DNA from 2 places in the Chryseobacterium sp. T20 genome. Region 1 is predicted to be linked to the other one. Evidence: riboswitches for the same ligand, from Rfam matches in the RefSeq annotation. Region 1 holds a riboswitch; the other holds the start of a gene.
What was found. Region 1 has a riboswitch for thiamine pyrophosphate ahead of thiS (sulfur carrier protein ThiS). Riboswitches for the same ligand answer to the same signal wherever they lie in the genome.

Region 1 (5,720 bases):
CATCTTCACTGGATTGGGCATCAATTCTTTTGAGCGCCATTGTCACCATATTGCTTTCTGATGCGATGACAGATTGTACCATATCTCTCATACTTCCGAATTTTCCTGTTCCTAAAAACAGTCTTGATTCAAAAATTCTTCCTGCTATTTCTAATTTCTGATTGTTCATATCATTACTTTTTTTAGTTCATTAATTAAGGTCGGTTGCTTTGTAATGAGCCCAGATACAGCAACACCATAAATTCCGATTTCCTGTAACGGCAAAACATCTTCAAGGGTAACGCTTCCTATTGCAAATATTTTGGGAATGTCTATTGATTTTTCTCTTAACCCATCAATGATATTCTGGTAGCCTTCAAATCCAAGAACAGGACTCAGCTTTTCTTTGGTTGTGGTAAATCTCAATGGTCCTAAACCGATATAATCACAAGATTCTTTGATTCTCTGGATGACATCTGAAAGGGTATTCGCTGTTCCGCCAATAATTTTATTTTCACCTAAGATCAGTCTTGCTTCTTCAATGGTACTGTCGTTCAATCCTAAATGAACCCCATCTGCATCTATTTCTTTGGCTATTTGTACATGGTCATTGATGATACAAACCGCCTGATATTCTGAAGAAAGTTGTTTTGAAATTTCACAAAGATTGATTAATTCGTTTTCAGGAGCATTTTTCCATCGAACCTGCACCCATTGAATTCCGTTGTCTAAGGCTTTTCGGATACAAAGTTCCTGTTCCTTCTGGGTGTTTCCTTGTGATATGTATTGTAATTTTTCCATGTTTTCTATGAATGCGTTCCCAGTAAAGAGGGATTGCTTTTTAAAAATTTTTCGATGTATAATTTCCCATTTTTACAGGCAACTTCCATGTTTTCTCCTTTCGCCAGTTCTGCAGTAATTGCTGAAGATAAAACACAGCCGGAACCATGTTTAGGAAAATAAGTTGTACTACCTTCGGCCGGAATTAAAAGCGTTTCTTTTTCATTTTCAACTAAAATATCCGTTCCTAAATGATCTTTCCGGTGTCCTCCTTTGATCAGTAATGAGCATTCATTTGTATCCGGCAAAAGATCACCTCCTCTTAAAACACTGTATTCGTTATAATTAGGAGTTATTAAACTGAGTTTATTAACCACATCTTTTAATTGAGGAAGTGTTTCAAGGTCAAAAAATGTGAATTCAGAAGTACTTTTCAGAACAGGGTCCCAAACGATTTTCGCTTCAGGGTTTCCTTTTTGAACTGTTTCTACAATCTTACCCAGAAATTGGGCATCCTTCACGATCCCGATTTTCACTGCTGAAACGGGATAACTTTCCATCAGCACCTGAATCGCTTCAGTTACTTCATCTATAGGTCGCCATTCTAAACTCAGGCATTTCGAAGCGATTTGCAATGTTAATGCTGTACATACTCCAAGTCCCATCACTTTCGATTGCTCAAAAGTTTTACTATCTGATAATAAGCCTGCTCCGCCACTGGGGTCGAAGCCTGCGATGCTTATGACATAAGGACGTTCCTGCATTTTTTGAATACATTTAAGGGTTCTTCACTTTCCCAGATAGCTCCTAATAAGGCTGCTCCATCTGATTCTGATTCGAAAACTTCACGAATATTATCCTGATTAATTCCTCCAAGGCCAATCAATTTGACATCCGGATTATTCCGATGTTTTATTTCTTCCTTTATGGTAGAATCCAGTCCATATCCTTTTTTGGAGATACTTGGAAAGAACGGGCTTATGAAAGCATATTCCCATTCTTTTTCCAAAGTATTGTATGTTTTAATATCATGTACCGAAGTTGAAATGGTATTGTCTTTCACAAAAGACTTATACATTTCTTCCTGCCGATCAATCTCCCTGAAATGAAACCTTGAAATAGTAAATTCCTTCCCAAGATCGTAATGCGTATGCAGCACCAGTTGTGGATAGAAAACTTCATCAATCTGCGTGATGAATTCCCTCATTTCATTATGGCTGAGCCACGGTTTACGGATGTGAAGCAGATCAAGACCTTCCTGAAACATTTGATTAATAAGATCTGTTTCGTTCGGGACAATCAATTCAGGAGTGATAACGAGGATCATATATAGATTTCTTTTCCTTTTTCTATGAATTCCTGTGATTTATCCAGCATTCCCTGTTCTGCAGATTCACGAATTTCCTGTGTAATTTTCATGGAACAGAATTTCGGTCCGCACATGGAACAGAAATGGGCAATTTTTGCTCCTTCTGCAGGAAGTGTTTCATCGTGATAAGCTCTCGCCGTTTCAGGATCTAATGAAAGATTGAACTGATCTTCCCATCGGAATTCAAATCTTGCTTTACTTAATGCATTGTCTCTGTATTGCGCTCCCGGATGACCTTTTGCCAAATCTGCTGCGTGAGCTGCCAGCTTATAAGTAATTACCCCAACTTTTACATCATCTTTATTCGGAAGACCTAAATGTTCCTTCGGCGTTACATAGCAAAGCATTGCACATCCAAACCATCCGATCATGGCAGCCCCGATTCCGGAAGTAATGTGATCATAACCTGGTGCAATATCCGTTGTTAAAGGACCTAAAGTATAGAACGGAGCTTCATGGCATTCTTCCAGTTGCTTTTCCATGTTTTCTTTGATCATATGCATCGGAACGTGTCCAGGTCCTTCAATCATTACCTGTACATTATGTTTCCATGCAATTTTTGTCAGTTCACCTAAAGTTTCCAGTTCTGCAAACTGAGCGGCATCATTGGCATCTGCAATAGATCCCGGACGAAGACCGTCTCCCAGAGAGAAAGCTACGTCATATTTCTTCATGATCTCACAGATCTCCTCAAAATGAGTGTACAGAAAGCTTTCTTTATGATGGAATAAACACCATTTTGCCATGATAGATCCTCCTCTGGAAACAATTCCGGTAACTCTTTTCGCTGTTAAATGAATGTATCTCAGCAAAACTCCTGCATGAATGGTGAAATAGGAAACTCCCTGTTCTGCCTGTTCAATCAGTGTATCTCTGAAAATTTCCCATGTCAGATCTTCAGGAACTCCTTTTACTTTTTCCAATGCCTGATAAATAGGAACGGTACCAATCGGAACCGGACTGTTTCTGATGATCCATTCTCTTGTTTCGTGAATATTTTTCCCGGTGGAAAGATCCATAATGGTATCGCCTCCCCATCGGCAAGCCCATACCGCTTTTTCTACTTCTTCTTCAATACTGGATGAAACGGCACTATTTCCGATATTAGCATTGATTTTCACTAAGAAATTTCTTCCGATGATCATCGGTTCACTTTCCGGGTGGTTGATGTTATTGGGAATGATGGCTCTTCCGGCAGCAATTTCGTCTCTTACAAATTCCGGAGTGATCTTACTTTTTGGAGTATTGGCACCAAAACTGTGTCCGGGATGTTGAAAAGCCATTTCTTTAGATACAGAATCAAGCTGTTCTATTCTTTGGTTTTCCCGGATCGCCACATATTCCATTTCCGGAGTAATGATTCCCTGCTTCGCATAGTAAAGCTGGGTAACTTCTTTTCCTTCCTGTGCTACTTTAGGTTTATGATCATAAGAGAATCTCAGTTCATCAAGACGTGGATCTGCTAAACGGGCTTTTCCGTATTCAGAAGTAATTCCGTCCAGGATATTCACATCATTTCTATCCAGAATCCATTGTTCTCTGATTCTTGGAAGCCCTTTCTGAATGTCAATAACCGCATTTTCATCGGTATAAGGACCAGAAGTGTCATAAATCGTTACCGGAGCATTATGTTCAAAGCCGCCATTGGTTAATTTGGTCGGGCTAAGCTGTATTTCACGCATTGCTACATTGATAGGGTGTAATGTTCCTTCAACATAGATTTTCTTTGAGTTCGGAAATGGCGAACATGTAATGGAGTGAGCCATAAGTATTGGTATTAAATATGAGAATTAACCGCCTTGAGTGGCAGTAATGATTAAAATAGAATCGTTGTTGTTAAGGATGGTTTCCGCCCAGATTGACAGGGGAATAATGCGATTGTTGAGGGCTACAGCAATACCTTTCTTTTTTCCAGGCAGCTCAATAGCCAGTAATTCTTCCAGATTTTCAGGAAGTACATCAAATGTTTTTCGGGTGTGGTTGATTATAAGTTCCATTCCTAATATTTTATATATACTTTAGGAATGGCCATTATTGTACAATAGAATGTACAGCAAAAGTCATCTACTTTTCCCTACGCTGGTATGATCCAGATCAGGTTCAAAGGGTAAAGTCTCAGTCTGTTGGTAACAGACACCCCTAAAGTTTGGGACGAAGTTAGACATTTTTTCAGAATGGGCAAAATCTGAAATGATTTTAAACAAAAAACCCGCTTCAATTTCAGAAACGGGTATTATTGATATCTAATCCTAAATTCTTATTTAAAAAGCTTTAGAGTTCCATCTGAATTATAAGAATGGGCCCATACTCTGGGCTCTGTTTTATCAAGCTTTCCCAACTTATAAAACTTGGTCGTCATTTTATTATAATTATTTGTGGAAAGTGAAAAGTAAAAATAGTCTTCAAAAATACCTAGTTTACGAAAAGGATTAGAGACAAGATCAAAAAATTCAAATTCAATTTCTTTTGTAATGTATACCTCTATATTATTATGCTTTTCTGTAGTAATCGCTTTCTCTAAATTACCTTTATTATTATAGATAAACTTTTCTACATATGCTAAAACATAATCATTAGGATTGGTTGGGTCATAAAGTGCATTAGGAAATTCCGTCAAAGCTTCCGCAAGTTTTCCGGAATTATTATAACTATATGTAATGCGCTTTTCTTTTGCTGCTTCATTAGTAGGAGAAGGAATTATTAATTTAATCGCTCTTCCTTGATTATCAAACTCAAATTTTCTTTCATCTGGTTTACTGGCATTGTAATTTTTCATGACAGCAGTATTACCTGTGTACGTTATTTTGGTATATCCATACTTTGAAAGATGTTCAGGCCACTGCATATCCCACTCAATGTAAATCCCAATTCTTTTACTTATTCTTCCCAATGGATCATATTCAAAATTATAATTATAGTCACTTCCAGAGGGTGTCAATGTAGGAAAAATAAATGAAATTTCATTAGGTTTATCATTTATAATCTCCTGGGGAGTTTCAATTTCATGATCTCTAGAGCAAGACGCAATAACCAATAACATGGTCATCACAAAAATTAATTTAAGTTTCATAGTATTTAGTTTTTAGTTTTATTCTTCACAAGCCCTCCAGATCGCATCATTCTGCGGAACAGGAGCTATGATTTCAATTTTTTCTTTGGTAACCGGATGAATAAATTCCAGTTTCCTTGCATGAAGATTGATTCCGCCATCAGGATTGGAACGTGGTGCTCCATATTTCAGATCTCCTTTAATGGGAACTCCCGTTTTAGATAGTTGTGCTCTGATCTGGTGATGTCTTCCGGTTTCAAGATCAATCTCAAGAAGAAGATAATTATCCAGAGTCTTGATCACGTTATAAGTCAAAATCGCTTCTTTTGCTCCTTCTGTAGCTTTTGGAAAAACAATGGCTTTATTATTTTTCTCGTTTTTCTTTAAATAATGGACCAATCTCTGACTTTGCGGGATCATTTCTTTTTCAACAACTGCCCAATATGTTTTTTTTACTTCACGGTTTTTCACCATTTGCGTCAAACGGGAAAGCGCTTTGGAAGTCTTTGCATAGATCACCAGCCCTGATGTAGGACGGTCTAT
Region 2 (5,720 bases), on a different contig from region 1:
TTGCTGATGGAATGAAGATTTCATATCATTATCAGTAAAGAAAAGAGTCATCACCGTAAACAAAGGCAGAAGAACAGCCGCGGCCCATAGAAAACGTTTTGTCTTGTTTCTGGATCTGATTTTATTTTCAAGTCCGTTCCAGATTCTCTGATCTGCCGAATCCTTTATTTTCCGGTTTTCATCTTTGACTGATTTCCATTGATTTTCGAAATCCATATGCTCCTGTTTGTTCTTTATTAAAGAATACGCAGGAAGTGTACAATCGTCAACCTGTATTTTTTTGATTTAACGATTTGTTCATACAAATTAATATTGAATTAAAGTAAATAATCACTTATTAAAAAAATATAATTAGGTACTACAATCAAATATTATTGTCCTACAAAATATTCTGTATCTTAATATTATATATATTTGTGATTATAAAAACTATATAAACCATGAATCAAAAAACAAAAGATTTTTTTGAAAAACATAAAATTCTAGAAAGAGAAATAATTGATGCAAAAGGACAAACTATGTATCAACTTAAAGATTTTATGAAGTCACAAAATAAACTATTTGCCTACAATACTACCGCCTGTAATCAAGGTCATACAATCAAAGATAGAAATGGACATTGTATTGTATGTAAAACAGCTTCAATTACATTTTTAAGAAGATCCTTAGCAACAGGTAATATTTATATTGCAGGAAGTATTGCAAAGGAATATATAAAAATAGGAATGTCAACCGTTCCTCTTGATCAAAGGTTTACTAGACTAAACTCTCGGAGAGTTGGTAATACTAATGATTGGGTCTTAATTAAAAGTATAAAATGTGATTTTGTAAATAAACATGAACTTGCAATACATAAATTATTAAAAAAATATAAAATTGACGGTGATAAATATGGTGATACAGAATCAACAGAAATTTTTAGATGTAGTTATGAAAAGGCAAATGCAACTTTAGAACAATATTTTGAAGAAAATAATATTGAAAAAATTGAAACAAAAACGTTTTTATATAATCCGGAAAAATATAGTTTTAGAAATCTAATTAATTCAAATAACATGTAACCTATTCTCTAATATTATAAAAGACCAATAGAAATATTATAAAGTTATTCAATCATAAAATAATTTGGAGTAGGGACTTAATATCAATATAAACTGAATCGTTAAAAGAAAAAATTCAAATTCGCTCTCAGAAACTTCAACACTTTATTGACATGTTTTTCCACGGCTGTTTTAGAAATATCATTTTCCTGAGCAATGGTAAAAAGACTGAGATTCTGGATTTTATTTTTGATGAAAAATTCACGGCTCTTTTCCGGAACCTGCTCCAGAAGGCTTTCTATCTTTTTAAGCTGATCTTCCTGTTGGATCTGTTTTTCGAGTTCTGAGCTTTCTTCATCCTGACTTTCCTGGGAATTTTCAAGAGGAACGAAAATCATTTTTCTTTTACGGTAGAAATTGGAGATTTCCTGTTTGGCAGATTTAAAGATGAGTGCTTCAATTTCTGAGGGAGAATGGGTTTTGGATAGATATTTCCAGACATGCATAAAAATATCCTGAACAATTTCTTCAATATCCTCCTCTTCCGAAAGGTATTTGGCCACAAAAAAATACACCCTGTGCTTGTAACCGGAATATATTTCTTTAAAATGATCCATTCTTTAATACGTCTTTGAACTCAAAACTGGTGGTACAAAAGTATCCAAAAGCTATGGCAATCATATTAAATATATATTAAGTTTAAATCCTTAGCGATAAGTCAGCACCGGATTTTCACAGAAAAATTTTCTGCTCAGAAAGAAAAGTCCAAATCATCAGCGAAAGGTCTGAAATTGGAATGCATAGCCGCTGTAAAATAGTCACAGAATACCTGATACACTGCAGAATTGGTATCCGTTGCCCGGATTCCCAGTTGTGTATAAATAGTAAGAATCTGATGGGACAATCTTTGAACCAGCTCTACTCCATATTGATGAATCTCGTGTTGTTGATCACCTGAAATCTCTTTATGATCACCCAGTATATTTTCTACTTCTCTGGCAATGTTTAGTACTTTTTCCAAATGTTTTTCAACAGACTCTGTGAAACTTTTGAAATGGATCTCAGGACGAATCAATTCTGCCTCTTCAATAAAATGAGAAGCCATTCCTAAATAATTGACCAAAAGCGTCAGATCTGCAAAAACCCGAAACGGAATAGTGTCCAGAATATCCTTGGTGAAAAAGGTATCATACACAAAGCTGTACTCTTCACTAACGAGAACATTTTCAACAGTGAATGAATAGGTGCCGCTGGCTTTCATTCCCATAGATTTCCAGTTAGGAATAATTTGAGCCCTTTCTTTCGGAATAATGAATGAGTGAATGATCTCATTACCGTCTTTATCCATTATAGGTTTCCCGTTTTCCGTAATCTTGGCATTCAATGTGAAATGGGTCAGATGAGGTGCTCCGGTTGCAAAATTCCATGAACCATTGATCAGATAAGTACTGTCATCTTGTTTTTCTGCTGTACCGCCAATCATTCCGCTGCCGCCAAAACAGGTTTCAGAATGGGTGAACAGTAATTGAGCAACTTCAGGTTTGATATTTCTGGAGAAGTAATTGGCTCCGGCACAAAGTGTCAGCATCCAGCCAAAGCTTCCATCGGTTTCTGCCCAACCAAATAAAGCTTTAAGTCCTTCTTCAAAACGATAGCCGAGTCCTCCATATTTTTTGGGAACCCAGATCTTCAGTAATCCTTCTTCGTGAATATATTGTATTACCTCATCAGAAATTCCAGAATCTCCATGAAGTTCCTGTCTGATCTCTTTAGTGCTCAGCATTAGCTTTGGATTTAATGATTTTCTGCCACTCTATATATCCGGAGATGGCTACTAAAAATAAGAATGATGTCAAAACAGCATAGAGATACAATTCTTTATGGATCATTAAAGGGATAGAAATAATATTACTTACGTTCAATATCACCCAGTTTTCAATTTTCCGTCTTGCCATCAGCCACATTCCCGCCCAGGCAAAAGCACTCACCAGAGAATCCCAGACCGGAACATCCGAATCAGTAAAATGGGTCAGAAAAGACCAGAATAAGATAAAAGTTCCCAAAACAATTCCTCCGGTAATCCACTTTTCTGTGGTGCTGGTAACGGAAATTTCCATTTCTGATTTTTGCTTCCCGAATTTCCAATACAGCCATCCATAGATACTCATGACCAGATAATAAAGATTTAAGGTAAATTCAGCGTACAGCTTGGAAGTAAGCATCACATACAACGTAAGAAGAATCCCTGCAATTCCGAAAAGATAGTTGTTGACGTTGTTTTTACGAGCCAGTAAAACCTGAATGACTGAAAATAAGACTCCGAACCATTCCGGTAAGGTAATTTGTTTTAAAATGTCCTGCATCATATTAATTATTGGAAATCAAATGATGAGATGATCAGTAAGCAATCCCTACGCCGGCATTATCCGGATCAGGTGTGGAAGTACATTCCTGGGTATCATCTCAGCCACTGTTCTGTAGCACCCCATTGTTGGGACAAAGGTGCAGCTTTTTTGTGGAAAAAGAAAGGACTTCAGGCTTTTAATTTTGGAAATATAATACTTCTATTTATCCTTTAAAAAAAATATCCTATGCTTCCTGAACTAACCGGAATGTAAGATTAATACGTTCCTTCATGGAGGATACAGACTTAGCAATTCTATGCTCCCAGTTTTCCTGAAGATCACCTTTCATAATCAATAATGAGCCATTAGGAAGTGGTAGGCTGTATTTACTCTGATGATGATCCTTTTTCCTGAAATCAAAGTTTCTGGTCTGTCCTAAACTTAAAGATGCAATCACAGGACGTTTTCCATATCTGCTTTCCTTATCCCGATGCCAGGCAACAGAATCGTTATGATCCCTGTAAAGGTTAAGCAATACAGAATTGAACTGATAGCCGAATGTTTCTTCGATCCTTTGCTTTAAAGAAAATAATTCGGGAGTCCAGAGGTTGTTATCCACTTCACCATTTCCTAATGGATAATCCGTTTTCGGATCACCATACCAGGCTGTTAGGCGTGGTGTCAGAACCGTTTTGTCATACATTTTCTGAGTACGTTGTTTCCAGGGAGATGTTTCAAGCAGATGATATTTAAGATTATCCGCTTCCTCCTGACTCAGGAAATGTTCTCTGTATTCCAATAGGTCTTTTGGAAATTCATATAAATCTTCTGAATCGAACAAGCTGAGCTGGGTCATATTTTTAGTTTTTAAAATAACAGAAAACCTTATGTTCTCTGAGGAAACGAATTTGATACAAATAATATCTACAAATATATCAATAATGATACAAAATAAATCAAACAATAAAGATCATTAGAACAAAATACATAATGGTAGATTTTTACAAAAGCTATATCATTATTTTTATTCGTTAAAAACAACCTTCTTTTTTATATAATTCACTTTTATAACAAATTGTAAATTAAATATCTGAAATAATTAATACATTCAAAAAAACGAGTAATAATGTATTATATGCACACAATAGGATGTCACTTCGGGAAGATTTAATACTTAATTCAAAAATAATTATTCATCTTTGCAGCCTTAAAATCAAACACGCTAGTTTATTTCATGAGCATTACTTTTAAAAAGCGACTAATTATAGCGCTTGTATTACCTACGGCCGCCATTTATTATGGGCAGAGTACGAAGGATTCTTTAGAGAAATCTAAATCTATTGATGAGGTTATGTTGGTAGGTAGAAACCTTTCCCAAACAGCCAAAGAGAGAAAAACACCTGTTGCAGTTTCCAACATTAAAGCTGCAGAAATTCAGGAAAAACTGGGAAACAGAGAATTCCCTGAAATTATGAAGTCTACTCCATCCGTTTATGTTACCAAAGTAGGTGGTGGTTTCGGAGACAGCAGAATCAACATGAGAGGTTTTGACGGGGCCAACATTGCAGTGATCATCAACGGACAGCCGGTGAATGATATGCAGGGAGGAACTGTGTACTGGTCTAACTGGACTGGGTTGGCTGACATTGCCAGCAATATTCAGATCCAAAGAGGTTTGGGAGCTTCTAAATTTGTAGTTCCATCTGTAGGAGGAACGATCAATATTGTAACCAAAGCTACCGATTCTGAACAAAAAGCAATGGTGAAAGGAGAAGTTGGAAATGACAACTACTCCAGAATATCTGCTATGTACTCTTCAGGATTAAAAAACAAATGGGGAACAACCGTATTGCTTTCCCGTTGGCAAGGTGACGGATACATCAATGGAACAAAAGGTGAAGGTTACTCGTGGTTTTTCTCTACAGGATTTAAGCCTAATGAAAAGCATGCGTTCAATTTTATCGCTACCGGAGCACCACAGGTACACGATACGAGAAGATCTTCTGCAACAGGAGCGAACGTAGCAACATTGCAACAGTTTGAAACTTATGGAAGAAGATACAATCCACAAACAGGAATGTTGAATGGTTCTCAGTTCAACCTGGCTCCTAACTTCTATCATAAGCCTATCGCATCATTGAACTGGGACTGGACAATGAATGACAATCTGAAATTATCCACAGTTCTTTATGGTTCATGGGGACGCGGTGGCGGTGGTACCGGACTTAACGGTTCTATCAAAAACGCAGCCGGACAAACTATGAACTTCATGAATTATGGTGCAGGTGGTGACGGTACAATCAACTGGGATATGATTTATCGTTATAACAGAGGC

Region 2: it holds a riboswitch for thiamine pyrophosphate, as region 1 does, so the genes downstream of both, pnuC (nicotinamide riboside transporter PnuC) here and thiS (sulfur carrier protein ThiS) in region 1, are expected to answer to the same signal.

What each region holds. Positions count from the first base shown of each region.
Region 1 is NZ_JBLFDU010000006.1:147,734-153,453, reverse strand. It holds gene ACMA47_RS15325 (thiazole synthase) at 1-169, opposite strand, end outside; gene ACMA47_RS15320 (thiamine phosphate synthase) at 166-780, opposite strand; gene ACMA47_RS15315 (hydroxymethylpyrimidine/phosphomethylpyrimidine kinase) at 786-1,523, opposite strand; gene ACMA47_RS15310 (thiamine phosphate synthase) at 1,499-2,086, opposite strand; gene thiC (phosphomethylpyrimidine synthase ThiC) at 2,083-3,894, opposite strand; gene thiS (sulfur carrier protein ThiS) at 3,919-4,125, opposite strand; TPP riboswitch at 4,183-4,279, opposite strand; gene ACMA47_RS15295 (hypothetical protein) at 4,386-5,198, opposite strand; gene ACMA47_RS15290 (RluA family pseudouridine synthase) at 5,217-5,720, opposite strand, start outside.
Region 2 is NZ_JBLFDU010000001.1:168,157-173,876, forward strand. It holds gene ACMA47_RS00780 (FecR family protein) at 1-216, opposite strand, end outside; gene ACMA47_RS00785 (GIY-YIG nuclease family protein) at 441-1,061, shown strand; gene ACMA47_RS00790 (RNA polymerase sigma factor) at 1,163-1,657, opposite strand; gene ACMA47_RS00795 (hypothetical protein) at 1,792-2,823, opposite strand; gene pnuC (nicotinamide riboside transporter PnuC) at 2,810-3,406, opposite strand; TPP riboswitch at 3,432-3,538, opposite strand; gene ACMA47_RS00805 (alpha-ketoglutarate-dependent dioxygenase AlkB family protein) at 3,630-4,241, opposite strand; gene ACMA47_RS00810 (TonB-dependent receptor) at 4,620-5,720, shown strand, end outside.